4 regions of the Streptomyces sp. TAA204 genome follow, and region 4 is predicted to be linked to each of the others. Evidence: riboswitches for the same ligand, from Rfam matches in the RefSeq annotation. Region 4 holds a riboswitch; each other region holds the start of a gene.
The links. A riboswitch is a leader RNA that binds a small molecule or an ion and turns the genes downstream of it on or off. The one in region 4 is predicted to bind cobalamin.

Region 1 (7,114 bases), on a different contig from region 4:
CAGCGCGACCAGGGCCCGGCTGAGACTCAGCTGCAACTCCCGCCCACCGCGCCCGAGCTGCGTCGCCAGCACCGCGGCCAGGTCGGACTCCTCGCCCTCCGGCACGAGCACGGCCGCCGCCCGCCAGGCGCTCCGCGCCACCTCGTCGTCGGCGTCGGACAGCAGCGCCCGTGTGAGCGCCGGCCACGCCTGCCGGTCCCCGATCTTGGACAGCGTGTGCAGCGCCTGGCTCCGTGCCCGCGCAGGCTCCGAGCGGACTTCGCGGAGCAGCGCGGGAACCGTCATGGACGCCGGGTGGCGGGTGAGCGCCCAGGTCAGCATGTCGCGGACGAAGAACTCGGGCTCGACGGCGCACCGCTCGATGAGCTTGTCGACGAAGCGCGGGTCAGGCGTCGTCCCGGCCGCCAGAGCAACCCGCAGCCGCACGGACGAGCGACCGTCCTCCAGACCCTCCAGCGCCCGCACCGCATCCATGTCCTCTCCCGTGACCGTCATCGGGACCACCTCCATGGAAGGAAGTGAAGGCCCTGTCACCGTGTCAAGGTCAAGCAGGTCCCCTCCGCGCGGTCACGGGGACGCGAACGCGACCAGCGACTTCACGGCGCACAGTTCTCATGGGGCCGCCGGGGACCGGTCGGCTTCACTTCTTCGTACGGCGTGGTTGGGGTGTTCGAGGTCCGCCGTTCCAACCCGCCGGCCGGCGGGTTGGAACGGCAGGCCGAGCGCCGAGGCACTTCAGTGGTGATCGTCAGTAGCCGACGATCTTCGGCCAGTGACGCTCGACGCCGACGGCGTCCAGCTCGGCCTGGAACTCCTCGAGCAGTTTGTCGTCGGCGCGTACCTGGGAGGGGGTGATGTCCCGGTCCGCGCAGAAGCCGATGAGGTGGCCGTCGACCTCGCCGATGTTCCACTCGACCAGGGGCATCCGGTAGGCGCCGTTGGTGATGTGGGTGGTGCCGATGTTCTTCGCGCCGGCGAGCAGGTTGGTGACCCGCACGGGGATGAGCGCGCCCAGGGGCAGCTCGAACGGGCAGCAGCCGATGTCGATGTAGGAGTCGCCGCCGGTGGAGGGATGCAGGTCGATGCGGTACATGCCGACCCCGACGCTGTCGCGGTGCTGCACGGCGCCGCGGTTCCCGCGAATCTCCAGGGAGATCTCCTGCTCGACGACCGTGTGCTCGGCCACGATGCGACGCGACTCGCGGATGTAAGGCGCCTTGGCCAGCCCGTCGGAGCTGTCGCCCAGCACATCGCCACGCAGACGCAGCCCCGGCCAGCCGGTGCCGCCGTCGGGACGCGGAGCGGCGGTCTGCAGCCAGTACAGCAGGCTCAGCGACAGCTCACGGGCCCGGCCGAGGTGGAAGGCGACCTGCTCCGCGGGAACATCGAAGACGGGACCGTCCCAGTAGTCCACCTGCGGCCAGTTCACCAGCGTGATGTCGGACGCGTAGGCATCGGGCAGAAAGTTCCGGGCTGCCGCGATGCGGCGGAAGGTCCACAGGTTGCGGTCCAGGCGCCCCACCCGCTGGTCCGCGTAGTCCGGGCGGATGAGCGTGTGGTCCTCGACGGGGTTCGGGATGAACGTGTGGTGCGAGGGCGCGAGCGTCTTGGGATGGGGCGCGGTCAGCGAGAGCCGGCCGCCCGGCCAGTCCGTCGCCGAAGAGGTCGCGAAGTGTTCGTAGCTGTCGGGGCGCGCGACGGTGAAGTCCCCGCCGTCGATGTGGTCGAGTGCGAGGCACACCGAGACCGGCTGCATGTTGAGTGGGGCCGGCAGTTCCGGAGCGTGCGGTTCACCGGTGGCGTCCCGCGACTCCGCGCCGGTGACGTACTCGACGCCGGCCAGCGGCAGCAGGTCGCCGGTCTCCGTCGCATCGACGAACCAGGCAGCGCTCACCGTCCTGAGGTCACCAGTACGGCGATCACGCAGAGTGATCGACTCCAGTGTGTCGGGGTCGCCGGTCTCCGTCGCGGAGACCGGTTCGTGCTCCATCAGCACACGGATGCGCCCGGACGCCCGGTGCGGCGCGAGGAGAGCCTCGAGCACGGCGAGGGACACACGCGGCTCGTGGCAGAGGTCGGAGACCTTGGCGGAGCCGGGATTGAAGGCCACCGTGCAGCGGGCCGCCTCGGTCAAGGGGTAGTGGCGGCGGTAGTAGGAGCGAACAGCCTCACGGAAACCGCGGTAGGTGGCTGTGCAGCCGAACTGCTCGATCCACACGTGCTCGTCCGGGGGGACCCCCTGGCTCGTGAGGACGCCGCCGAGCCAGTCGGTCGGCTCGGTCAGGACAACGCTCACGCCACGTCGCGCCGCGGCCAGGGCTGCCGAGACGCCGCCCAGACCACCGCCGACCACGAGAAGTTGTGTCTCAATCTCGGTCATGCCGAGATCTCACCACCGCAAAAGCGCCGGCAACATGGCCAGAGTGAGCAAGCCTGTGTCTGGAATTGATACCGCCTCCCGGCGCCTGAGAATCGTCAATTCCGTGGTCCGCAGCGTCGTCCACCCTCCTGGCTCCCGTATCGGGCCCCGGGTGCAGGGCAATGTTCAGCTGATGCTGATCCATTCCGGAACGATGGTCGTGCACGTGGACGACCGCGATCCGTACGCCGTTCCCGGGGGGCAGATGTGCATCCTGCTGCCCGGGCACACCGAGGTGATCGGCTTCGCCCAGGGCGCCGAGACCCGCCAGACGCTCGTACGCGGCGAACTCGACGAACTCACCCCGCAGATGAACCGGTGGCTGGAGGAGCTGCGCCCGACCAGACCGTTGTCCTCCGCCCTGACGTACATGGCGCGCGAGGCTCTGATCACGGAACAGACCCGTCTCACCGCCCAGGGCGCACTGGTCGACGCGCTGGCCACGGCACTGCTGTGGCGCTTCATCGCCGAGTTCGAGAATCTGCCCGCTGCGCTGCCGGCGCCCATCGAGGACGCACGGCTGTTCATCCACCGCAACGTCCAGAGCGACATCGACCTGGCAGCCCTCGCCACGGTCGCGAGGGTGAGTCCTGAGCACTTGGTGCGCCTGTTCCGTGAGCACATGAACACCACACCCATGCGCTACCTGTGGGACCGACGCGTCACTCACGGTATCGAGCTGTTGACCAGTTCGGGGCTGCCCGTCGGATCGATCGCGGCGTGCTCGGGCTTCAAGACGAGCTTCCATTTCGCGCGCAAGGTCAAGGAGGCCACAGGTCTGTCGCCGACGGCGCTGCGTGCGTGCCACTGGTCGCAGCACTCAACGGACGCCGACGGCAACCAGCGACCGTCTCGGGCCGGCCCGCGCAGCGAGCAGCTCTCCGGCCGCGTCGGCCGGCCGGAGAATACGAAGTCCCCACCGGCAGCGCCGAAGTGATGACCCGTTGTCGGTGACCCCGTGCGGCTTCTCCCAGGTCACGGTCTCCCAGGTCACGGCGTCATCGGTCGGCGATCACGGACCGAGCTGTGAGCGGCGCCGGGTGAAGGTGCCATGATGACGGGGAACCAGGCGAGCGCGGAATGAGGAAGCCGGTGTGAATCCGGCGCGGTCCCGCCACTGTGATCGGTGAGCGAATCCCACACAGGCCACTGCCCGCACGCGGTGGGAAGGCCGGGACGAGCGACGACCCGAGAGCCAGGAGACTCCCACGACTCGCGTCCTCGACGAAGCCGGGGCGGACTTCCCCGGAGAGGCAGGAGGGCGTCATGCCCGAAAGGCCGAACGGGCCGTTGCCGTGCCGGGTCACCGTGTGCCGGGACTGCTGCTGCGGAGGCCCGGAGGTGACTGGAGCCGAGCACGCCGAGCAGACCGCACGCCTGCGGGCCGGAGTCCCCGGAGCCGCTCCGCTGTCCGGCGTTCTCACCCTGTACTCCTTCACCGCACCGGGCCGTGTGAAGACGCCCCGCTCGCCCGTCCGGGACCGCGGACCGGGAACGCGGGTGAGCCGATGACCGCCTCCGGACCCGTCCCCGCCCACTCGGCGGCGGAGGCGCTGACCGACGCTGCGTCCCTCGGCCCGTTCTTCACCGTCCACCTCGGCGGGGAGGACCGGGGCTGGCACCCGGTGCGCGAGTCCTACGCGCGCGGATACGCGGACCTGATCCAGACCTGCGGGGCGCGCTACGGCACGCAGGAGGAGCGCATCCCCGCCTCGATCGTGCAGCTCGGCCACGCCGCCCGCCTGTGGTCGCCCGCGCTGGCCTGCACCGTCGCCCACGGCGTCATACCCGACTTCGACGCCCTGCACCGCGCCGACGACGGAGCGGCCCTGCGGCTGCCGGCCGCCGCGGGCCGACGAGCCGGGCCGCTCCCGGATGCGGTGGAGGCGCTGTACCGGCTCGTGATGGAACAGCACTTGGACGCCTTCGCCGCGGGACTTCGCGTCAAGGTCGCCCCGCGGTTGCTGGACGGCAACGCCGCCTCGGCGCTCATCGGGGCGGCCCGCGCGATCCTGCATCTCCGCCCCGGACTGCGTGCGCGGCTCACCCCGCTCGTGAGCGGCCTGCTCGCGCGTGGGCGGTTGGCCGGCACCGGGGATCTCGTCGCTCCCGACCTGTCCTTCCGGCGCCGCAGTTGCTGCCTGTTCTACCGCGTTCCCTCCGGGGGCAAGTGCGGTGACTGCTGCCTGGACCGCTGAGTCGGCGCAGCGCCACGAAGGTGACCGGGCGCCCCGCCTCTGGGGCGAGCGCCGGGCGGCCAATGGCTTCCGTGTCCGTGCCCGGCGGCGGATACACGCCGACGCGGTGACGGGAGTTCACCGCCACCGGCTTTGCATAAAGCTGCCGTGCTGCGTATAGTCATACTCTCAACGAGGAGGGTTCGATCCGGATGGCAGTACGAGCGGCAGTCGCGGGGGCGAGCGGGTACGCGGGCGGGGAGATCCTGCGTCTGCTGGCCGCGCACCCCGAGGTCGAGGTCGGGGCGGTCACCGCGAACTCCAACGCCGGTGCCCGGCTCGGCGCGCTCCAGCCCCACCTGAGCCCCTACGCGGACCGCGTGCTGGTGGAGACCTCGCCCTCCGAGCTGGCCGGCCACGACGTCGTCTTCCTCGCGCTGCCGCACGGGCAGTCCGCCGCGGTCGCCGGGGAGCTGGGCGAGGACGTGCTCGTCGTGGACTGCGGTGCGGACTTCCGGCTGACCGACGCGCACCAGTGGCAGCGCTTCTACGGAACTCCGCACGCCGGGAGCTGGCCATACGGTCTGCCGGAGCTGCCCGGCGCGCGAGCGGCGCTGCGGGACGCCTCGCGCGTCGCCGTTCCCGGCTGCTATCCGACTGCCGTCTCCCTGGCGCTCGCCCCTGCCTACGCGGCAGGGCTGGCCGAGCCGGAGGCCGTCGTCGTCGCGGCCACCGGCACCTCGGGCGCGGGCAAGGCCCTCAAGCCGCACCTGCTGGGCAGTGAGGTGATGGGCTCCATGAGCCCGTACGGCGTGGGCGGTACCCACCGGCACACCCCCGAGATGATCCAGAACCTCTCGGCGGCCGCCGGGGAACGCGTCAGTGTCTCCTTCACCCCCACACTCGCCCCCATGCCGCGCGGCATCCTCGCCACCTGCAGTGCGAGGGCGGTGCCCGGCACCGGGGAGGAGGCGCTGCGGGAGGCCTACGAGAAGGCGTACCGGGACGAGCCGTTCGTCACGCTGCTCCCCGAGGGCACGTGGCCGGCCACGGCGTCCGTGACCGGCTCCAACACCGTCCACCTGCAGACCGCCCTCGATGAGGACGCCGGGCGCCTCATCGTCGTCAGTGCCCTGGACAACCTCACCAAGGGCACCGCGGGCGGCGCGGTGCAGAGCATGAACATCGCCCTCGGGTATCCCGAGGAACTCGGTCTGCCGGCCGTGGGGCTCGCCCCGTGAGTGACGGGGCCACCGGGCCCCGGGGCGCCGGCGAAGCGAACGGAGAAGCACAGTGAGCGTGACAGCGCCGAAGGGATTCACGGCCGCGGGCGTCGCCGCCGGGCTCAAGGACAGCGGCGGCCCCGACCTGGCTCTGGTGGTCAACGAAGGACCGCGCCGCGCGGCGGCCGGCGTCTTCACCGCCAACCGTGTCAAGGCCGCCCCGGTGCTCTGGTCCCAGCAGGTGCTCAAGTCGGGTGCGGTCACCTCGGTCGTCCTCAACTCCGGCGGCGCCAACGCCTGTACGGGTCCGCCCGGCTTCCAGGACACCCACGCCACCGCCGAACACGCGGCGCGGGTGCTCGGCCACAGCGCCGGTGAGGTCGCCGTCGCCTCCACCGGACTGATCGGCATCCGCCTCCCCATGGACAAGCTGCTGCCGGGCATCGACGAGGCCGCGGGCCTGCTCTCGCCGCACGGCGGTGAGAAGGCCGCCATGGCCATCAAGACCACCGACACGGTGCACAAGACCGCTGTGCGGGAAGGCGGTTCGGGAGCCGGAGCCGGAGCCGGAGCCGGGGCCGGAGCCGGGGCCGGGGCCGGGTGGACCGTCGGCGGGATGGCCAAGGGCGCCGGCATGCTCGCGCCCGGACTGGCCACCATGCTCGTCGTGCTCACGACGGACGCCGACCTCGACACCGCCGCGCTGGACGAGGCCCTGCGCGCTGCGACCCGTACGACCTTCGACCGGATCGACTCCGACGGCTGCATGTCGACCAACGACACGGTGCTGCTGCTGGCCTCCGGCGCCAGTGAAGCGGTGCCCGACCGCGCGGAGTTCGCCGAGGCCGTACGTGCCGTGTGCGACGACCTCGCGCTGCAGCTCATCCGGGACGCCGAGGGCGCCTCCAAGGACATCCGCATCGAGGTGGTGGGTGCGGCCAGTGAGTCGGACGCGGTCGAGGCCGGCCGTTCGATCGCGCGCAACAACCTCCTCAAGTGCGCCCTGCACGGCGAGGATCCCAACTGGGGCCGGGTGCTCTCGGCCATCGGCACCACCGGGGCGGTCTTCGAGCCGGACCGGCTGAACGTCGCGATCAACGGCGTGTGGGTGTGCCAGGACGGCGCCGCCGGCGAGGACCGGGGCAAGGTCGACATGCGCTACCGCGAGGTCTCCGTCACCGCCGACCTCGGCGCCGGCGGTGAGCGCGCCGTGATCTGGACCAACGACCTGACGGCCGACTACGTCCACGAGAACAGCGCGTACAGCTCATGAGCCGGCACCCTCCTCACCCCGC
Region 2 (7,114 bases), on a different contig from region 4:
CGTCATGTAGTGGACGGCGGGGAGTTCGTCCACGAGGGCGGAGACGGCGGTGGCGTGCACGGCGTGGGTGTGCACGACGGCACGGGCGGCCGTGTGCCGGTAGACCGCGAGATGCACGGGGAGTTCGCTGGTGGGACGCAGACTTCCCGCGGTGCGGCGTCCTTCGAGGTCGACGGCGCACAGGTCGCCGGGCCCGAGCCGGTCGTAGGGGACGCCGCTCGGGGTGACGAGCACCGTGTCCCCCACGCGTACGGAGACGTTGCCCGAGGTGCCCACGACGAGCCCCTCGGCAGCCGTACGGCGGGCGGTGTCCACCAACTCCTGCCAGGCACTGTGCATCCGGCTCCCTCCGGGTGGCCGCGGCGGTCAGCTCACGCCGCGGGACGGCTTGCTGCGGGGGCTGAAGGGGGCGAGGTGACGGGGTGTGGTACCGCTCACAACAGACAGCGGGGAGCGACACGCCGAAGCCTGCCGCAGTTCACCTCCCGTTCACCCACCGTCCCTACGTTCAACGAGTCCTTGACCTTCGACTGATTGTGCCTGGGTGAATGGAACACATCACGCTTCTCATCGGGATCGTGATCGTCACGGCCTTGGTGTTCGACTTTACGAACGGCTTTCACGACACGGCCAACGCCATGGCCACCACCATCTCCACCGGGGCACTCAAGCCCAAGACCGCGGTGGCGATGTCGGCGGTCCTCAACTTGATCGGCGCGTTCCTGTCCGTGGAGGTCGCCAAGACCATCTCTTCGGGAATCATCAACGAAGGTTCCGGCATACAGCCTGAAGTGATCTTCGCCGGCCTGGTCGGTGCGATCCTGTGGAACCTGCTGACCTGGCTCGCCGGGCTCCCCTCCAGCTCCTCGCACGCTCTGATGGGCGGGCTGATGGGCGCCTCGATCGCCGCCGTCGGCTTCGGCTCGATCAACGGCGGAACCGTGGTGATGAAGGTGCTCATCCCCGCTCTCGCCGCTCCGCTCGTCGCCGGACTCGCCGCGCTCTTCGCGACGCGGCTGACGTACCGCGCCGCCCGCAACGCCGACGAGGAGCACACGGCCAAGGGCTACCGGGCAGGACAGATCACCTCCGCCGCGCTCGTCTCCCTCGCGCACGGCACCAACGACGCGCAGAAGACCATGGGCGTCATCACCCTGGCCCTGATCACCGGCGGCGTACTTGCACCCCAGGCGGACCCGCCCACCTGGGTGATCGTCTCCGCGGGCCTGGCCATCGCGCTGGGCACCTACCTCGGCGGCTGGCGGATCATCCGCACCATGGGCAGGGGCATCACCGACATCAGGCCTCCCCAGGGGTTCGCGGCACAGACCAGCGCCGCCGTCACGATCCTCGCCTCCTCCCACATCGGCTTCTCCCTCTCCACCACGCACGTGTGCTCCGGCGCCATCATGGGCTCCGGCGTCGGCCGCAAGGGCGGCGTAGTGCGCTGGTCGACGGCGGCGCGGATGGTCATGGGCTGGGGCCTGACGCTCCCGGCCGCCGGACTGATCGCCGCCGGTGCGGCCGTACTGGCCCAGCAGGGCGACTGGGGCGTCGCCACGGTCGCGGTGCTCGCGGTGGTCATCAGCGGCGGTATCTGGCTCGCCTCGCGCAGCCAGCCCGTCGACCACACGAACGTCAACGACGCGCCGCCCATCGCCGCGGACGAGCCGGCGCAGAAGGACACCGGGGTCGTGGACGCGGCGATGCAGGCACTCGCACCGCCGCCCACCGCCGCCGCGCACAATGCGGCAGTACGGGACCAGATGGACGACGCGGGGAATGCGGCCGAGCCCGTCATCCCCTCCGCTGTGCAGGAGGCCGAACCGGACGGTCCGGCGGCGGTCGCCGCTCCCGGGGAGCGCTCCGGGAGCCACACCGAGTCCGAACGGCAGTGGGCGGGCTCCAGCCTCGGCTAGCGCCCCGGGGCGGGTCCGCACGGCCCGGACGGTGCACCGACCGTGCACCGTCCGGACAGCGGCCGGACAGCGGCCGCGGAGCAGACAGACCGGAACCGACAAGACCGGACAGCAGACAGGGAAGCGCTATGGAAATCGACTGGGCAGCGCTCGGCCAGGTATTCGGCATCAGCCTCGTGGCGACGGTCGGACTGGTCGGCGTGTTCACGCTCGGCATCGTCGGCACCTCCGCCGGCCGTACGGGCGGACCGTCGGTGCTCGCCCGCACGGGCGCGTACGCCTGCTTCACGCTGTGCGCCGCGGCAGTGGCCTACGGCATCTACATCATCACCGCGGGCTGAACGCCGCCGCGGCGGCCTCCTCACCCGGCGCGCACGTGCGCCCCGAAGGGGTACGGGACACTCCCGTACCCCTTCCGTGTCGCCGAGCGCGTCACTCCCAACTGATGGGCCGCCCCTGCTCCGTGTGCCTGCTCACACTCTCCCGCCGCAGGTCAGCGGCGAGTTGACGCCCCTCCCCGTACGTGGTGGACTGCCCGTTGCCCAACGGCGGCTGGAGAGGAAGCCGGTGCGAATCCGGCGCGGTCCCGCCACTGTCACCGGGGAGCGCACTCCCACCACTGGCCACGGCCCACCCGATCGACGGGCTGGAAGGCCGGGGGGCGCTGCGATCCGGGAGCCAGGAGACTCTCGCCGCCGGTACGTCGAGCCAGGGCGAGGACCCTGAGTGAGGACTCCGCCATGCGTGGCTTCCCGGCCGCATCCCCGTCCCCGTCCCCGTACGCTCACGGGCGGGCACCCGCGCCGCCGTGTCAGGCGGGCGCACCGTGTCTCCGAGGCATGACGGCCCGCTGACGGATGCGGGCTCAGCACGCCTACTCCTACGCCTTCGGCGCCGCCCTCGGTCATCTGGGTGACCTCCTGCTGGGAGACCCGCGACGCGGACATCCCGTCGCCGCCTTCGGACGGGCCGCCGCCGCGGCGGAGCGCGCCCTGTGGCGGGACCACCGTGCGGCGGGCGCGGCGTACACCGCGCTGTGCGTGGCGGGTGCGGCCGCAGCAACGGCTGCCCTCTCCCGAGCGGTGCGGGGCGCCGGCGGCGCGGCGGCGGGCACGGCGTTCACAGGGGCGGTGACCTGGACCGTGCTGGGCGGCAGCGGACTGGGCCGCGAGGCACTGGCCGTCGGCGCGGCCCTGCACCGGGGCGATGTGGACGGCGCACGACGGCTGTTGCCGCATCTGTGCGGCCGTGACCCGCAGACGCTGGACGCGGAGGGCATCGCGCGGGCCGTCGTGGAGTCGGTCGCGGAGAACACCTCCGACGCCGTGGTCGGCGCCCTGGTGTGGGGTGCCGCAGCCGGAGCGCCCGGCGCGGCGGCCTTCCGCGCGGTGAACACCCTCGACGCGATGGTCGGTCACCGCTCCCCGCGCCACCGGCACTTCGGATGGGCGGCGGCGAGGCTGGACGACCTGGCCGGGTGGCCGGGTTCGAGGCTGACCGCGCTGCTCGCCGCTCTGGCGGGCCCGTGTCCGGGCGGAGCCCTGCGCGCCTGGCGGGCCGACGCCGGCGGGCATCCCAGTCCCAACGCCGGTCCGGTCGAGGCGTCCTTCGCGGGGGCGCTGGGTGTACGGCTGGGCGGCGTCCTCAGCTACGGGGGGCGTACGGAGCACCGGCCGGTGCTCAACTCCCCCGGGCGCACCGTGCGGTGTGCGGACATCGCGCGGGCCGTGCGCCTCTCGCGGAGAGTCGGCCTGCTCGCACAGCTGACGACCACCGCCGCCGGCGTCGCCGGACGGCTCGCTGTGGCCCGCGTGCGGGCCGGAAGGGGGAGGCGATGACCGGGGACGCGACGGACGGGCGGCGCGGCGGTACCGGCCTCGGAGGAGGGCTGCTCGTGGCGGGCACCACCTCGGACGCGGGCAAGACCGTCGTGACGGCCGGTATCTGCCGCTGGCTGGCGCGCAAAGGGCTCAAGGTCGCGCCCTTCAAGGCCCAGAACATGTCGCTGAATTCGTTCGTGACGCGGGAGGGCGCCGAGATCGGCCGCGCACAGGCGATGCAGGCGGCCGCCGCGCGCACCGAGCCGACCGCGCTGATGAACCCGGTGCTGCTCAAGCCGGGCGGCGACCGCAGCAGCCAGGTGGTGCTGATGGGCAGGGCGGTCGGTGAACTGAGCGCCCGCGGCTACCACTCGGGGCGGCAGGAGCAGCTTCTCGGCACGGTCACCGACTGCCTGACGCGGCTGCGGCGCACACACGACGCGGTGATCTGCGAAGGGGCGGGCAGCCCCGCCGAGATCAATCTGCGGCACACCGACATCGTCAACATGGGCCTGGCGCGCAGCGCGCGGCTGCCGGTGGTGGTCGTCGGCGACATCGACCGCGGAGGCGTCTTCGCTTCCCTCTTCGGCACGACTGCGCTGCTGTCCGCCGGGGACCAGTCACTCCTCGCGGGCTACGTGGTGAACAAGTTCCGTGGTGACGTGACGCTTCTGGAGCCCGGCCTGGAGATGCTCCGGGGCCTGACGGGCAGGCCCGTACTGGGCGTGCTGCCCTTCCGGCACGGCCTGGGCATCGACGAGGAGGACGGGCTGCGGGTGTCCGCGTACTCCTTCGCGGGGCACTCGGCGGGCGGCGCCGGCGAGCACCCGGCGGCGCCCCACGGCACCGACGTCCTGCGGGTCGCGGTCGTGCCCGTGCCGCTGATGTCGAACTTCACGGACGTCGACGCGCTCGCGGCCGAGCCGGGCGTCGTCGTCCGCTTCACCGACCGTCCCGAGGAGTTGGCCGACGCCGACCTGGTGGTGCTGCCGGGCACCCGCGGAACCGTGCGGGCGCTGCGGTGGCTGCGCGAGCGTGGCATCGCGGAGGCGGTGCGGCGGCGGGCGGCCGAGGAGCGGCCCGTGCTGGGTATCTGCGGCGGGTACCAGATGCTCTCGCAGCGGATCGAGGACGACGTCGAGTCGCGCGCGGGCACGGTCGAGGGGCTGGGGCTGCTGCCCGTGCGGGTCCGCTTCGCCGAGGAGAAGACCCTTGCGCGGCCGGCGGGTTCGGCGCTGGGCGAGTACGCGGAGGGCTACGAGATCCACCACGGGGTCGCCGAAGTGCTGGGCGGGGAAGCCGTCTTCACCGGTGCGGACGGAGAGGGCGTGGACGGCTGCAGGTCGGGGCCGGTGTGGGGGACGCACTGGCACGGTGCGCTGGAGAGCGACGGCTTCCGGCGGGCCTTTCTGCGCCGGGTGGCGGCCGACGCCGGACGCACCGGGTTCGTGCCGGCGCCCGGCACCGGTTTCGCCGCGCTGCGGGAGGAGCAGCTGGACCGTCTCGGAGACCTCGTCGAGGAACACGCCGACACCGACGCGCTGTTGCGGCTGATCGAGTCGGGCCCTCCCGCCGGTCTGCCGTTCGTCGCGCCCGGAGCGCCCCGAACACCCGGACCGTCCGGCCCCTCCGATCCAGCCGGCCCGTCCGATCCAGCCGGGCCGTCCGGGACGCCCGGGCCCCCCGAGCCGACCGCACAGTCCGCACCGTCCGCACGGACCGAACCGCCGGGAGCGCCCGCGACCGCCGGAGCACAGGACGCACGACCGCTGCCGGCCACCGGCCGGACGACACCGGAAGTTCCGGAAGCCGACACGTCAGGAGCAGCATGAGCACCGCACGGAGCCCCTACCCCTTCTCCGCGATCGTGGGCATGTCCGACCTGCGGCTGGCGCTGCTGCTCAACGCGGTCTCGCCCGCGGTGGGCGGTGTCCTCGTACGCGGGGAGAAGGGCACCGCCAAGTCGACGGCCGTCCGGGCGCTGGCGGCGCTGATGCCCCCCGTGGAGGTCGTGCACGGCTGCCGCTTCTCCTGCGACCCGGCCGCCCCGGACCCCGACTGCCCCGACGGGCCGCACGAGACGGGCGGCGGCCGCGTACGGCCCGCCGCCATGGTCGAACTGCCCGTCGGCGCCTCGGAGGACCGGCTGGTGGGAGCGCTCGACATCGAACGGGCGCTGGCGGAGGGCGTGAAGGCGTACCAGCCCGGTCTGCTGGCCGACGCCCACCGCGGGGTGCTGTACGTGGACGAGGTCAACCTGCTCCACGACCATCTCGTCGACCTGCTGCTCGACGCCGCCGCCATGGGCGCCTCCTACGTGGAGCGCGAGGGCGTCTCCGTCCGGCACGCGGCACGGTTCCTGCTCGTCGGCACGATGAACCCCGAAGAGGGCGAACTGCGGCCCCAGTTGCTGGACCGGTTCGGCCTGACCGTCGAGGTGACCGCCTCCCGTGAGACCGGCGAGCGGGTGGACGTGGTGCGGCGCAGGCTCGCCTACGAGGCCGACCCGGCCGGTTTCGCGGCCAGCTGGGCCGAGGAGGAGCAGACGCTGCGCGAACGCATCGCGGCGGCGCGGGAGTTGCTGCCCCGGGTGCGGCTCGGTGACGCGGCGCTGCGCCAGATCGCGGCGACGTGCGCCGCGTTCGAGGTGGACGGGATGCGCGCCGATCTGGTGATGGCGCGTACGGCCACGGCGCTGGCCGCCTGGGCGGGGCGCCGGGACGTCCAGGAGGAGGACGTACGGCAGGCGGCGCTGCTGGCACTCCCCCACCGGCGCAGGCGGAATCCGTTCGACGCGCCGGGGCTGGACGAGGACAAGCTCGACGAGGTGCTCCAGGAGCACGGAGGCTCCGACGGCGACGACACCGACCCGGACGGCCCCGGACCCGACGGGCCTCAAGAAGGACCGGAGGGACCGGAAGGGCCGGACGACGGCGGGGGCCGGCCTCCGCAGGAGGGCCCTCCGCCCGAACCGGAGACGTCACAGGACGCGGCGCAGGAGCCGGCACTGCCCGAACAGGCGCAGGGCGAGCCGCGCGAGCAGCCCTCGCCTCCACCGCCCGGCGGCCCGGCCGGAAGCGGCCAGGAGCAGACCGGAGAGGACGAGACCGGCGCACCGTCCGGGCAGAGCGGGGAGAAGTCCCCCGCGCAGGCAGCCGAGCCCTTCCGGGCCCGCGCACTGTCCGTGCCCGGGCTCGGCGAGGGCGCGGCGGGCCGCCGCTCCCGCGCCCGTACCGCGCACGGCCGCACCACCGGAGCCCGCAGGCCGCGCGGCGCGCTGGGCAGGCTGCACGTGGCGGCGACCGTTCAGGCCGCCGCACCGCACCAGCACGCCCGCGGCCGCGACGGGCGGGGTCTGCTCCTGCGCCGCGACGA
Region 3 (7,114 bases), on a different contig from region 4:
GGGGCCGGGGTGCCGGCGGCGCGGGCGATGCGTGTGGCAGGCCGTGAACGCAGGTAGTAGGTGGTCTTGATGCCGCTTTTCCAGGCGTAGGCGTACATCGAGGAGAGCTTGCCGATCGTGGGAGCCGCCATGAACAGGTTCAGGGACTGGCTCTGGTCGAGATACGGCGTGCGGGCCGCGGCCATGTCGATCAGGGCGCGCTGCGGAAGCTCCCAGGCGGTGCGGTAGAGCCCGCGGATCTCGTCGGGGAGCCACTCCAGGTCCTGCACCGATCCGGACGTCTCACGCAGTGCCTCGCGCGCACGTTCGTCCCACAGCCCCAGCCGTTTGAGATCCTCCACCAGGTAGGCGTTCACCTGGAGGAACTCGCCGCTCAGCGTCTCGCGCTTGAAGAGGTTGGAGACCTGCGGCTCGATGCACTCGTACACACCCGCGATCGCCGCGATCGTGGCCGTCGGTGCGACGGCGAGCAGCAGCGAGTTGCGCATGCCGCTCCGCGCGATGCGGGCACGCAGCGCCGCCCAGCGCTCCGGCCAGGCATGAACGGCCCGCGGATAGTGGTCGGGGTGCAGCACGCCGCGCGCCGTACGGGTCTTAGTCCAGGAGCCGAACGGGCCGTGCCGCTCGGCGAGTTCGGCGCTGGTCTCGTAGGCCGCGAGCATGATGCGTTCGCTGATGCGTGCGGACAGCTCCCGTGCCGCGTCCGAGTCGAAGCGCAGGCGCCTGCGGAAGAGGACGTCCTGCAGCCCCATCACGCCCAGACCGACGGGGCGCCAGCGGGAGTTGGAACGCCGGGCCGCCCCGGTCGGGTAGAAGTTGACGTCCACAACCCTGTCGAGGAAGGTCACGGCCGTACGGACGGTGGCGTCCAGGCGCTCCCAGTCCATCTCGCCGTCCTCGCCCAGATGCGCCGCGAGGTTGACGGAGCCGAGGTTGCACACCGCCGTCTCCGAGTCGTCGGTGACCTCCAGGATCTCGGTGCACAGATTCGAGGAGTGGACGATGCTGCCGGGCTCGGCCGTCTGGTTGGCGGTGCGGTTGGCGGTGTCCTTGAACGTCATCCAGCCGTTCCCGGTCTGCGCCAGGGTGCGCATCATGCGGGCATAGAGCTGCCGGGCCGGCACCCGCTTGACGAAGCGCCCCTCGGACTCGGCCCGCCGGTAGGCGTCGTCGAACGCGTCGCCCCACAGGTCGGTCAGCTCCGGCACCTGTGAGGGAGAGAAGAGCGACCAGTCGCCGTCGGCCTCCACGCGGCGCATGAACTCGTCCGGAACCCAGTGCGCGAGGTTGAGGTTGTGCGTCCGCCGGGCTTCCTCACCGGTGTTGTCGCGCAGCTCCAGGAACTCCTCGACGTCGGCGTGCCAGGTCTCCAGATAGACGCACGCCGCGCCCTTGCGCCGGCCGCCCTGGTTCACCGCCGCGACCGAGGAGTCCAGGGTGCGCAGGAACGGGACGATGCCGCCCGAGTGCCCGTTGGTCCCCCGGATCAGCGAACCGCGCGCCCGGATGCGGGACCAGGACAGGCCGATGCCGCCGGCGTGCTTGGAGAGCCGCGCGACCTCCTGGTAGCGCTGGTAGATCGAGTCCAGCTCGTCCAGGGGCGAGTCCAGCAGATAGCAGGACGACATCTGGGCGTGCCGGGTACCGGAGTTGAAGAGCGTGGGGGAGGAGGGGAGGTAGGCCAGAGAGCTGGTCAGCCGGTACAGCTCGGCGACCTCGTCGACGGCCGCGTCCGAGCCGTCCGCCGCCAGTCCGCATGCCACGCGCAGCAGGAAGTGCTGCGGCGTCTCGGTCACCCGTCGGGTCGTGGGGTGGCGAAGCAGGTAGCGCGAGTGGACCGTGCGCAGCCCGAAGTATCCGAAGCGGTCGTCCGCCCCTTCGGCCGTCGCCGCTTCCGCCAGGGCGTCGAGTCGCTCAGCGTGCGTCCGTACGAACGCGGCCGTACCGTCCGAGATCAGGCCCTCGCGGTGGCCGGTGGCGACGGACGCCGAGAAGGAGGTGGCGCCCTGCCCGCGGGCCTCCTCCCGGACGGCGAGCGTGAGGAGACGGGCGGCGAGCCGCGAGTGGGCGGGCTCCTCCCCGATGAGCCCGGCCGCCTCCTCCGCCGCGAGCGCCCGCAACTCGGCTTCGCTGCTGCCCTGTTGACGGCCGCGGAGCACGGCGGAGGCGACCCTCTCCGGGTCGGTGCCGGGCAGGTCGGCGGACAGCTCGGTCAGGGTGTCCAGCAGAGTCCGCGAGCCCGGCGCGGCGGGCTGTGTGGCGGGCTGCGTGCCCGTGTGCGGGCCGTCGGCGGCGCCGGTGGCCCCTTCTGCCTCTGTGGTTCCTCCTGCGGCTCTGGATGCGCCGGAGGCGTCAGGGGCGCCGAAGTCACCGCGCGGGGTGGCGGTTTCGGCGGATGCGATGGTCACGGGGTGTGCTCTCCCTCGCTCGGATGGGACCCGGGGCGAGCGCACACGGCGGGGCGTTCGGGCATGCCGCAGCGGGCGGCGGCACACCTTCCAGCGTCCACCGGTCCATCCCTCGGGACCCGGACGTCGTCTACGCCGCCGGCAGGCACTCGGACTTGCGACGTCCGGCTCCCGGCACGGGGAACAGCACATCGCACACCGTTGCGGGACAGTTCCGGACTCGCACCGGATTCCCCTGCATGGCAGCCAGCACCACCATACATCTGGTGGCGGCCAACGACAGACGACACCACATCTTGTGCCGGACGAGAGTGAAGTCTCACAGCTCCAGAGCGAAGGTGATCAGCGCGAGGAGCGGCAGCGGGTGCCAGTCCCGATCGGGTGTGCGCGCGAACCCCAGCCGCCCGTAGAGCCGGTGGGCGGACAGCATCCGCGGGTGGCTGGAGAGCACCAGCCGCCTCAGGCCGAGTTCACGCGCGCGTTCCGCGCATGTCCGCACCAGGGCCTCGCCGACTCCCCTTCCCCGGCTGCCGGGCCGGACGGCCAGCATGCGGAACTCGCCCTCTCCCGGCCGGGCGATCTCCGCGTACGTCCCGCCGTACGACGCGAAGGCAACCGAGCCCAGCACGAGGTCCGAGCCGGCGTCGGCCGCCACGAACATCTCGGCGTGCTCGGCGCGGTGGCGGGCGGCGCGCAGATGCTCCAGATACGGGTCTCTCTCGCCGAAGTCCAGCAGGCCGTCCTCGAGGTAGGCACGTGCCGTCAGCTCGCCGACGGTCTCCAGCTCGTCGGGCCGTGGGCGTCTGATCGTGAGGTCCATGTGCGGGAGTCTGCCGTATCCCACCGACAACGGCGGAGGAGCCGCCCGCCCCTCGGGGCGGACGGCTCCTCGTGCGCTCCTCGTGAGGCTCCTCCCGCGTCTGCGTCCCGCGTCCGCGGTGCACACGTCAGCAGCAGCGGAACCCTCCTCGGGGGTCGTTGTCGCGGGCGTCCGTGCGCTGCCGCTCGAACTCCCGCCGGCTGGGTACCCGCGCGTCCGGGTCGTGCTTGCGCAGGTGCTCCACGTACCGGTCGTAGGCGCTCTCGTCGGTCAGTTCGCGCACGTACCAGCGGACCCAGCGTGCGCCGCGCAGCAGTTGCCGGGTCACGGCTCCTCCCGCGTCCCGGAGCCGCCCGCCGTCTCCCCGGACCCGGGGCCGGAACCGCCCGCGCCCACCGCCGCCAGTTCGGCCTTCTCCTCCTTGTCGGGGATGAGGCCGGCCGGTGCGACGAGCTTGGACTCCTCGTACGGCGTCTCGTTCAGCGTGGCGGAGGCCGGGTCGCGCAGGGCCCTGACGCACGTGCGTCCGGCGTCCGCGATCACCACGATCACCAGTACGGCGAAGAGCGCGGCCAGCACGCCGTCCACGGTGGAGTTGGTCACGATGGTCTGCATGTCGCTCATGCTCTTGGCCGGCGGGAGCACCTCACCCCTGTCGATGGCCGCCTGGAAGTCGGAGCGCTGCTGGAAGAAGCCCACCTTCGGGTCGCTGGAGAAGACCTTCTGCCAGCTCGCCGTGAGGGTCACCACGGCGTCCCAGACGAGTGGAACGCCCGTCACCCAGGCCCACTTCAGCTTGCCGGACTTCACCAGCAGCGTGGTCGCCACCGCCAGCGCGACGGCCGCGAGCAGCTGGTTGGCGATGCCGAACAGCGGGAAGAGCTGGTTGATCCCGCCCAGCGGCTCGTGGACGCCGACCCACAGGAAGTAGCCCCACAGCGCGACCACGATGGCGCTGCACAGCCACAGACCCGGAATCCAGCTGATGTTGCGGAAGGGCTTGTAGATGTTGCCGAGGGTGTCCTGCAGCATGAACCGGCCCACGCGGGTGCCCGCGTCGAGGGCGGTGAGGATGAACAGGGCCTCGAACATGATCGCGAAGTGGTACCAGAACGCTTTCGCTCCGGCGCCGCCGATGATCTGCGAGAAGATCTCCGAGACGCCCACCGCGAGGGTGGGTGCCCCGCCCGTACGGGAGAGCAGCGACTGCTCCTCCACCTCCTTGGCGGCGGAGGCGAGCGCTTCGGGCGAGATCGAGTAGCCCAGGTCGGCCACCGCCTGCGACGCCGACTGCACGCTGTCGCCGATCACGCCGGCGGGGGCGTTCATCGCGAAGTACAGCCCGGGGTCGATGATGCACGCCGCGACCATCGCCATCACGGCGACGAACGACTCCATCAGCATGGAGCCGTAGCCGATCATCCGGATCTGCGTCTCCTTCTGGATCATCTTCGGGGTGGTGCCCGAGGAGATCAGCGCGTGGAACCCGGAGAGCGCGCCGCACGCGATGGTGATGAAGACGAACGGGAAGAGTGAACCGGCGAAGACCGGACCGGTGCCGCTCCCCGCGAAGTCCGTGACCGCGTCCATCTTCATGGTCGGCAGTGCGATGACGACGCCCAGCGCGAGCAGCGCGATCGTGCCGATCTTCATGAAGGTCGACAGGTAGTCGCGCGGCGCGAGCAGCATCCATACGGGCAGCACCGAGGCGATGAACCCGTAGACGACCATCCAGACGACCAGCGTGCCCGGCTCCAGCGTGAACGCGTCCGCCAGCGAGGACTCCGCGATCCAGCTTCCCGAGACGATCGCGAACAGCAGCAGGACGATCCCGATCAGCGACACCTCGCTGACCCGGCCGGGCCGGATCACGCGCAGGTAGAAGCCCATGAACAGCGCGATGGGCACGGTCATGGCGATGGAGAAGGTGCCCCACGGCGACTCGGCGAGGGCGTTGACGACCACGAGCGCCAGCACGGCGAGCAGGATGATCATGATGACGAAGACGGCGATCAGCGCTGCCGCGCCGCCCACCGGTCCGATCTCCTCACGCGCCATCTGGCCCAGCGACTTGCCGTCGCGCCGCATGGAGAAGAAGAGCACCACCATGTCCTGCACGGCGCCCGCGAAGATGACGCCGACGATGATCCAGATCGTGCCGGGCAGATATCCCATCTGCGCGGCGAGGATCGGGCCCACCAGCGGGCCCGCGCCCGCGATGGCGGCGAAGTGGTGGCCCAGCAGCACACGGCGGTCGGTGGGGTGGTAGTCGATGCCGTTGTTCAGCCGCTCGGCGGGCGTCGCGCGGGTCTTGTCGACCTTGAGCACGCGGTTGGTGATGAAGCGCGCATAGAAGCGGTAGCCGATCGCGTACGAGCCGAGCGCCGCGGCCACCATCCAGGCGGCCGAGATCTCCTCGCCTCTGGAGAGCGCGAGTATCGACCAGGCGACCGCGCCGACCAGCGCGACAGCGGACCAGATGACGATCGTGCGTGGACTGGCGGTTCGCACCGGGGTCGCCCTCCCGTCGGGGTTGCTTCACGACGGCAAGGACGGTAAGCCACCCGGCACCGGCGACGCCATGCCACGGACAGAGTTCGGCAGTTAAGGGCTCGTCATCTTCCCGGACGGCTTTCCCGGCCACCGTCGGCGCCGCGTCCGCGGTGGGGACGCTGGAGGTTGGCGACGAACTTGTAGCGGTCGCCGCGGTAGACGGAGCGGACCCACTCCACGGGCTCGCCGTCGGTGTCGAGCGAGTGGCGGGAGAGCATCAGCATCGGCAGTCCCACGTCCGTGCCCAGCAGTCCGGCCTCGCGCGGGGTGGCCAGGGAGGTCTCGATGGTCTCCTCCGCCTCGGCGAGGTGTATGTCGTAGACCTCGGCGAGGGCCGTGTAGAGCGAGGTGTACTTCACCAGGCTGCGGCGCAGGGCCGGGAAGCGCCGCTGGGACAGGTGCGTCGTCTCGATCGCCATGGGCTCGCCGCTGGCCAGCCGCAGCCGCTCGATGCGCAGGACGCGGCCGCCCGCGGGGATGCCGAGGGCGTCGGCGAGGCGGTCGTCTGCGGTGACGTAGCCGATGTCCAGCAGCTGCGAGGTGGGTTCGAGCCCCTGGGCGCGCATGTCCTCGGTGTAGGAGGTCAGTTGCAGTGCCTGGGAGACCTTGGGCTTGGCGACGAAGGTGCCCTTGCCCTGGATGCGCTCCAGGCGTCCCTCGACGACGAGTTCCTGCAGGGCCTGGCGCACGGTCGTCCGTGAGGTGTCGAACTCGCCGGCCAGAGCGCGCTCGGGCGGGACGGGAGTGCCGGGCGGCATGGTCTCCGTCATCTCCAGCAAGTGGCGCTTGAGGCGGTAGTACTTGGGCACGCGTGCGGTCCGCGCGCCGCCGTTGCCGCCCGCGGACTCCGGCTCTGCCGCGGCTGTGACCGCGCCCCCGTCCGTGCTCATGGCTCGCCTTCCCGCCTGTCGTCGTACTGCCGTCACCGGCTTCTGCCCTGAGGTCCGTGCCGGGTGCCCCTTCTCCGGCTCCGGTCCGCGCGCCGGTTCCGAGGGCCCTTGCGGTGTTGTTCCGGTTCGCAGGCTCGGCTCCGGTTGTGCTTCGCGGCTCACATCGTGGCACGGAGGCGGGTGCAGGGGGCTCTCCCGCCCAGATGTCGTTCCGATAACGGAAGCAGGAGTGGGTTCGCGACCCCGTTGACACCTGCGATAGGTCTAGGCCAAGCTGCTGACTGGTCTAAACCATTAGACCACATCCGGTCCATCGGGGAGGATGCTGTGAAACGAGGACTCGTGGCCGCGACGGTAACCGCGGCACTTCTGACGGGTGTTGCGGGCTGCGGGTCGGACGGTGGGACGAACTCCGGTGCGGACGGCTTCAAGGGGCAGACGCT
Region 4 (7,114 bases):
CCGGCCGACTCTCCGGCGGTCAGCTGCAGCGCTGCGCGCTCGTGCGGGCCCTGCTGGCACGCCCGGCGCTCCTCGTGTGCGACGAGGCGACCTCGGCGCTGGATGTCATCTCGCGCGAGCGCGTGCTGGGTGCCCTGCCCGGCCTGCTGGCACCCGCCCGCACCGCCCTGCTGTTCATCAGCCACGACCTCGACTCCGTACACCGACTGACCCACAGGGTGGCGGTCTTCGAGGCCGGACGCTGCGTTCAGCAGGGCACGGTCGCGGATTTCTTCCACGCCCCGTCCTCCGGGGCTCCCGCAGACATGGTGCGTGCAGCCGGGGGACGCAGCTGCGCGGTACGCGGTCGATCGGGTCGGGCGGAAAGCAGCTGACAACCAGTCACAACGCACCTGGCCGGAACGGAGTTCGAGCACTCCGAAGACACCGGATCACGGCTCCACTCATTATTAGGTTAGCCTAACCTAATTAATTCAATCCCCGGGTGGCCGTACGCCTCTCCGACCGTGCAACTGGAGAACTTGGATGCGCCCCTTCCGCACCCGCGCCACAGAGCCCACGCCCGCCGAACACGTCCGGTCGATCTTGGCTTCGTCCCATTCGATGACGGTGATGAGCGACGGCTCCCATGCCGAGGTGCACCGCATCGACGACGCGGAGGCGACCGGCGGCATCCACCTTCACGCACCGCCGGAGAGTCCTGCCGCCAGGGGTGAGATGCGCATCCCCGCGAGGCTCGAACTCACCGATATCGCGCCCACACCGGTGCGGGACCGGCTGCGGGCCCGTGTCACCGTCACCGGACTGCTGGCAGCCGCGTTCGACAGCGAAGCCAGGAGCACATGCATGGAGTTCGGCCAGGCGGTGCTCGAAGACTCCCGCGCACGCTCGTACGTGACGCTCGACGCGCTCCAGGAGACAACCCCCGACCCCTTGGCCGCCCGCGAAGCCGCCACGCTGACGCACCTTCTGGACGGCCACGGCGAATCCGTTCCCCTGCTGCTGCGTCTCGTGCGACCGCGGCCCGAGCGGGGCATTCTGCGTGCTGTTCCTGTGGCCCTGGACCGCTACGGCCTGACGCTGCGCCTCGAATATCCGAACGCCCATCGCGACGCCCGGCTGCCGTTCACTGCTCCCGTGACCGACCCCGAGCAGGCCGACTCCCGGATTCAAGCCCTCCTGGACGCCGCCCGCCGCGCCTCCCACTCCGACCATCTGCTGGCCTGATCACCAACGGCCGGAGCCCGTCGCGTCCCGATCCACACGTGGCGTTGAAGACCCGCCCGGACGGACCGGAGCCTCGGTTCGCGGGTCTTCGAGCCGGTGACGAAAGTGGCTCATCGCCCCCGATCACGGGGCGGCGAAGCGCCGCGGCGGTTCCCGGCAAGCCCCCGGCGAGGCGGCGTGATGAGGTGCAGGCCGAGGATCTCCGGCCGCGGGGCGACGCCGGGGCCGCCCGCCCGCACCCAGGCGGAGACGTCCTCGGTCGCGTCCGGGCTGTTGACCAGCCCCAGCCAGACGGGTCGGGCGCCGGCAGCACGGCCCTCGGCGGAAGGCTGTACGACGATGACGTTGGCCTGGTCGCACACGTCCAGACAGTCGGAGACCCGGACAGGCGCCTCCTCACGCAGGCGAGCCGTCTGCGCCGTGTGATCCAGTCCGGTCACCTTGGGGCTGCCGCAGCAGCAGTCCCGGCACACGACGATCCGGCACGGAGCAGGGTTGAACGTCTGCGCTGCCTCCGCTTCGCCGGATGCCTCATCGACCGCTGCCTCGGGCACGTCGAACCGTCCCTCTCTCCGGGGAGATCCGCCCCGGTACGTCGAGGAGGCGACCGCGTGAGTCTCCTGGCTCTCGGGTCATTGCTCGTCCCCGCCTTCCCACCCGCCTGGGCAGTGGCCTGTCGGGGATCCGCTCACCGATCACAGTGGCGGGACCGCGCCGGATTCACACCGGCTTCCTCGGACCGCCGTCGCCATGTCAACGGTCATCATTCCATCCGGATGTGGTCCACTCCAGTGGGCCCGGGCGGCACCGCTGAGCACCCGGTCGTTCCGGGGCCCGCGAGGGGCGGTGTTCCGTCCTGGCTCTCTGCGCCATACTCTGAAACAGCAGCTGGTTCGTCCTGCCCGCCAGGCAGGCACGTCGTAAGAGGGAACCCGGTGGGAATCCGGGACTGCCCCGCAGCGGTGAGTGGGAACGACCGCCGTCATGAGCACTGGGCCCCCAGGGCCCGGGAAGCGACGGCCAGTAGGAATCCGCCTTCGAAAGCGGACGTGCCCGCAAGTCCGAAGACCTGCCCGTTGCCCGCGCGTGACCCATCACGTGCGGTTGTCCCAGTGGCCTCGAGGGCGGGTCGGCGACCACAACGTCAGACGGACAACTGCGTGCATGCGCAGGTGGACTGTTCAACCCTCCGTCTGGTGCGGCTTCCTTCGCGCTCTCCTGTCACAGGGACTCGTCCGAATCGTTCGCGAAGGAGAATTCGTGACAGCGAAGTCCGCAGCCGCGGCAGCACGGCCCACCGTGTACGGCTTCCCCCGTCAGGGCCAGAACCGGGAACTGAAGAAGGCCATCGAGGGCTACTGGAAGGGCCGCGTCACCGCGGACTCCCTCCGGGATACCGCAGCGGGCCTGCGCCGCTCCAACTGGCAGTTGCTGGCCGGCGCCGGCATCGACGAGGTCCCGACCGGGGACTTCTCCTACTACGACCACGTCCTGGACACCAGCGTCATGGTCGGCGCCGTCCCCGAGCGCCACCGCTCCGCCGTCACCGCGGACACCCTCGACGGGTACTTCGCCATGGCCCGCGGCACGCAGGAAGTGGCACCGCTGGAGATGACCAAGTGGTTCGACACCAACTACCACTACCTGGTCCCCGAGCTCGGCCCCGACACCGAATTCACCGCCGACAGCACCAAGCAGGTCGCCGAGTTCAAGGAAGCCCTCGCCCTCGGTCACACGCCGCGGCCCGTCCTGGTCGGCCCCGTCACGTACCTGCTGCTGTCCAAGCCCGCGCCGGGTGTCGCCGCCGACTTCGACCCCCTGACACTCCTTGACCGGCTGCTGCCCGTCTACGCGGAGGTCCTCGCGGATCTGCGTGCGGCCGGAGCGGGATGGGTGCAGCTGGACGAGCCGGCCCTCGTCCAGGACCGCACCGCCGCCGAACTGAACGCGGCGTCCCGCGCCTACCGTGACCTCGGCGCCCTTGCGGACCGTCCGAAGCTGCTGGTCGCCTCGTACTTCGACCGCCTGGGAGAGGCCCTGCCGGTCCTGGCCAAGGCACCGGTGGAGGGTCTGGCGATCGACTTCACCGAGGCCGCCGCCGCGAACCTCGACGATCTGGCCTCCGCCGGCGGACTGTCCGGCAAGCGCCTGGTCGCCGGCGTCGTCAACGGACGCAACATCTGGATCAACAACCTCGAGAAGTCGCTCTCCACCCTCGGCACCCTGCTCGGACTCGCCGACCGGGTCGATGTGGCCGCGTCCTGCTCGCTGCTGCACGTCCCGATCGACACGGGCGCCGAGCGGGACATCGACCCGCAGGTCCTGCGCTGGCTCGCCTTCGCACGGCAGAAGGCGAACGAGGTCGCCGTCCTCGCCAAGGGCCTCGCCGGCGGCACCGACTCCATCACAGCGGACCTGACCGCCAACCGGGCCGACCTGGCGTCCCGTGCGGGCTCGGCCATCACCCACGATCCCGCGGTGCGGGCCAGGGCAGGGGCGATCACCGACGCCGACGGACGCCGTTCCCAGCCCTACACCCAACGCGCGAAGGCCCAGCGGGACCACCTGAAGCTGCCGCTGCTGCCGACGACCACGATCGGATCGTTCCCGCAGACGTCCGAACTGCGCACCGCACGCGCCGACTTGCGGAAGGGCAGGATCGACACCGCGGGTTACGAGGACCGCATCAAGGAAGAGATCCAGCAGGTGCTCTCCTTCCAGGAGAACGCCGGGATCGACGTCCTGGTGCACGGCGAGCCCGAACGCAACGACATGGTGCAGTACTTCGCCGAGCAGCTCACCGGCTACCTCGCCACGCAGCAGGGATGGGTGCAGTCGTACGGCACCCGCTACGTGCGGCCTCCGATCCTGGCCGGTGACATCTCCCGTCCGGAGCCGATGACGGTGCCGTGGACGACGTACGCCCAGTCACTCACGCAGCGCCCCGTCAAGGGGATGCTCACCGGTCCCGTCACCATGCTGGCCTGGTCGTTCGTCCGCGACGACCAGCCGCTGGGTGACACCGCACGGCAGGTCGCCCTCGCTCTGCGCGACGAGGTCCAGGACCTCGAAGCGGCGGGGACGTCGGTCATCCAGGTCGACGAGCCCGCGCTGCGCGAGACCCTGCCGCTGCGCGCCGCGAACCGTCCGGCCTACCTGGAGTGGGCGACGGAGTCCTTCCGGCTCAGCACCAGCGGGGTGCGTCCGGCCACGCAGATCCACACGCACATGTGCTACGCCGAGTTCGGCGACATCATTCAGGCCATCGACGACATCGATGCCGACGTCATCAGCCTGGAGGCAGCCCGGTCGCACATGCAGGTGGCCCGCGAACTCGCAGCACACGGCTACCCCCGCGAAGCCGGTCCCGGCGTCTACGACATCCACTCGCCCCGCGTCCCCGGCGCGGAGGAGGCAGCAACACTGCTGCGCAAGGGACTTGAAGCCATTCCGGCCGAGCGGCTGTGGGTGAATCCGGACTGCGGGCTCAAGACCCGCGGGTGGCCGGAGACCCGGTCCTCCCTGGAGAGCCTCGTCGAAGCAGCACGGACAGTGAGGGCGGAGCTTCCGGGCTCCTGACGCGTGCACCCGGGCCGGGAGGGCGGAAGCCGCCGTCCTCCCGGCTCATCGTCTTCGACAGCAGCTCGTGCACCCCCGGTCCAAGGCTCCGGGGGTGCACGGCAGGGCAGGGGAAGGCCCGATGTGAAGGCCGGCGCCGCGACAGGTGGCTCTCGACGGTGAGCCGATGGTGGCTGTGACCCACCGCGAGCGAGTACGGGAATCTCGCGGCGATGCGCAGGCAACTCGACAGCCGGGGCGCCAGGGCGCCAGGTTGCGCAACAGCGGGGACCTGCTCGCCGGCATGGCCGGCCTCCTCGGCTCGCTGGACGCGGCCCTGCGGGAGCACGGGGAATCGTCCCCGCAGTGACTGACACGAACCGAAAAAAGACAGCGCCGGCCTGGGCCTCTACCGAGTCATCCGCGAAGTGCGGAAACCCTCGCAGTCCGGACCGGAGCCTGCCCGTGGCCGGCCGCGGGCCTCATGCCCGGGCAGAACGCCACCTCTGCTGCCGGCCACGCGGAGGACCCCACGTACTCGGACGGGGAGGAAGAGGATGGCTGAGCAACCCGAGAGCTCCCCCACGCCTGAGTCGAGGGCCCTGCCCGGCTGCTGACACAGGCTGCGCGTCATCGCGTGCATCATCACACCGAGCCATCAGCTAACCTGTCCAGGGTCGTCCCTTGTGGGCGGCACTGGCGCCTGTGTGGCCTGGTGCGTCCCCGGCTGGGGTTTCACCAAGGATTTCACCAGGCCGCGCCTCCGTAGCTCAGGGGATAGAGCACCGCTCTCCTAAAGCGGGTGTCGCAGGTTCGAATCCTGCCGGGGGCACCAGCGAAAAGGCCCCGGACCGATCAAGGTCCGGGGCCTTTGACATCCAAGTCCGACATCAACGGGGACGGGATGCGTCAGAGGTGACCAGGGACGAGGCACTGAAGCAGCTGAGAACGCTGGCACAGGCCCGAGCACTCGGACGGCACGTCGGTTCCGATCGCCTCATCCAGTCTGCCGTCGACGCGGTGCTTGCCGAAGTCGACGCTCCGTCGCTTCCGCTGCTGGCCGGCCTGGGGCGTCACGAGGAGCCCGAAGCACAAGAGCTGTTCGGCCACGTAGCAGAAGAGCTGGGCATCAGCTTCGAAGCCCCCGCATCTCCGACAGCCGCAAAGTGGGCTCTGGCGCACTGGCTGGCTACCCAGATCGTGGACGGCTCGCTCGACCCGGCGAAGGGCGCCGATCTGATCTGGGCCGAAGCGGCGACAGACCTCGGTTACCCCGACGAATTGCAGCCGATCGTCGAGTGCGCCATCCAGCTGGCTGACTGGGATGAACGTTGGGACATTCCGATAGAGCGGCTCAAGGAAGACGCTCTGTCTGCCGCTCGCGCACTGATTGCACGCCGAGGTCCAGACACTTCGACGCTCGAATGACGTAGCCCCGTAACCGACCACGGTCCGGGGCTGCGTCTCCTGACAACAGCGATCAGCCGGGCGATGCGGCGGCGTCCGCACCGGGTGCCCTGGTTGTTCAGGACGGAGCTGCGGACCAGGTAGTCCAGTCCCTTCTCCGCGACGATGCGGCCCGCGAAGCCGACGTGCAGTCCACCCGTCTCGCGGTAGACGGGCTCGCCGCCGCGCCGGTCCTGGCAGGGCGCGGGGATGGAGTGCACCGCGCGCTCGCTGCATCGTCGGCCACAGCCGGGAGTAGCGGGCCTGGTCGTCACTGTTGGCCACAACGGCTGCCGACCGGGACATCGCCGAACGGGCGGCGGCGTCCACGGCCTTGCCGGCCATGTTGCCGACCAGGCCGGGGTTCAGCCAAAGGTCGATGTGTATGGAGGTTGACCACGGAGGACGCACGACCGATGCGGCCTGCCAGGAACGGGAAGGCAGGGCTGACCGGTCCGCGGCTGATGTGAGTCAGGACGGGGGCGCGGAAGACCTCGACGCCGTTGCGGCCCCTGACGGCTGGTCACGTACGGGTACAGGTCGTGCGGCTGGTCGCCGTGTAACTCTTCGGCGCAGCTTCGCCGAGCCATGGCGGACCTCCTTGTCGGTGTCGGTGGCTGTGTCGGTCTCCGGTGTTCACGTGGCCGGGTTGAGGTCGTGGTGTTTACACGCCCGTCGCAGGGCGCACGGTCACCTGCCGAGGAGCTTGTCGATCTCGGCGAGCTGGGATTCGCCGAGGGGCCCGGCCCCGACGGCCGCGACGTTCTCGCGCACCTGCTCGGCCGTACGGAACCCGGGGATCGGGACGGTGATCCCGCTGCGCGCCCACACCCAGGCCAGGGCGCCCTGCGCGAGCGAACGCCCTTCGCTGGTGAGGATCTCG

Region 1: linked by a shared signal. The riboswitch ahead of H343_RS0113285 ((2Fe-2S)-binding protein) and the one ahead of H343_RS28215 (hypothetical protein) in region 4 are both predicted to bind cobalamin.
Region 2: linked by a shared signal. The riboswitch ahead of H343_RS0112555 (cobalamin biosynthesis protein) and the one ahead of H343_RS28215 (hypothetical protein) in region 4 are both predicted to bind cobalamin.
Region 3: linked by a shared signal. The riboswitch ahead of H343_RS29705 (ribonucleoside-diphosphate reductase subunit alpha) and the one ahead of H343_RS28215 (hypothetical protein) in region 4 are both predicted to bind cobalamin.

The regions. Positions count from the first base shown of each region.
Region 1 covers NZ_AUKW01000006.1:103,270-110,383, forward strand. Annotated here, with positions in the region: gene H343_RS0113265 (HEAT repeat domain-containing protein) at 1-495, opposite strand, end outside; gene H343_RS0113270 (FAD-dependent oxidoreductase) at 749-2,380, opposite strand; gene H343_RS33585 (helix-turn-helix transcriptional regulator) at 2,415-3,356, shown strand; cobalamin riboswitch at 3,502-3,625, shown strand; gene H343_RS0113285 ((2Fe-2S)-binding protein) at 3,928-4,617, shown strand; gene argC (N-acetyl-gamma-glutamyl-phosphate reductase) at 4,809-5,837, shown strand; gene argJ (bifunctional glutamate N-acetyltransferase/amino-acid acetyltransferase ArgJ) at 5,890-7,092, shown strand; gene argB (acetylglutamate kinase) at 7,089-7,114, shown strand, end outside.
Region 2 covers NZ_AUKW01000005.1:393,561-400,674, reverse strand. Annotated here, with positions in the region: gene H343_RS0112570 (class II aldolase/adducin family protein) at 1-339, opposite strand, end outside; gene H343_RS30320 (inorganic phosphate transporter) at 549-1,919, shown strand; gene H343_RS0112560 (hypothetical protein) at 2,048-2,260, shown strand; cobalamin riboswitch at 2,478-2,607, shown strand; gene H343_RS0112555 (cobalamin biosynthesis protein) at 2,777-3,757, shown strand; gene H343_RS30315 (cobyric acid synthase) at 3,754-5,571, shown strand; gene H343_RS30310 (putative cobaltochelatase) at 5,568-7,114, shown strand, end outside.
Region 3 covers NZ_AUKW01000004.1:106,294-113,407, reverse strand. Annotated here, with positions in the region: gene H343_RS29705 (ribonucleoside-diphosphate reductase subunit alpha) at 1-2,228, opposite strand, end outside; cobalamin riboswitch at 2,532-2,701, opposite strand; gene H343_RS0108815 (GNAT family N-acetyltransferase) at 2,728-3,228, opposite strand; gene H343_RS0108810 (YbdD/YjiX family protein) at 3,356-3,556, opposite strand; gene H343_RS29700 (carbon starvation CstA family protein) at 3,553-5,739, opposite strand; gene H343_RS29695 (GntR family transcriptional regulator) at 5,844-6,671, opposite strand; gene H343_RS0108795 (extracellular solute-binding protein) at 6,999-7,114, shown strand, end outside.
Region 4 covers NZ_AUKW01000001.1:312,518-319,631, forward strand. Annotated here, with positions in the region: gene H343_RS28210 (ATP-binding cassette domain-containing protein) at 1-374, shown strand, start outside; gene H343_RS0101335 (DUF2470 domain-containing protein) at 526-1,227, shown strand; gene H343_RS28215 (hypothetical protein) at 1,338-1,706, opposite strand; cobalamin riboswitch at 1,821-2,008, opposite strand; cobalamin riboswitch at 2,100-2,318, shown strand; gene metE (5-methyltetrahydropteroyltriglutamate--homocysteine S-methyltransferase) at 2,488-4,806, shown strand; gene H343_RS0101350 (hypothetical protein) at 4,973-5,155, shown strand; tRNA gene H343_RS0101360 (tRNA-Arg) at 5,545-5,620, shown strand; gene H343_RS0101365 (hypothetical protein) at 5,701-6,213, shown strand; gene H343_RS0101370 (aldo/keto reductase) at 6,922-7,114, opposite strand, start outside.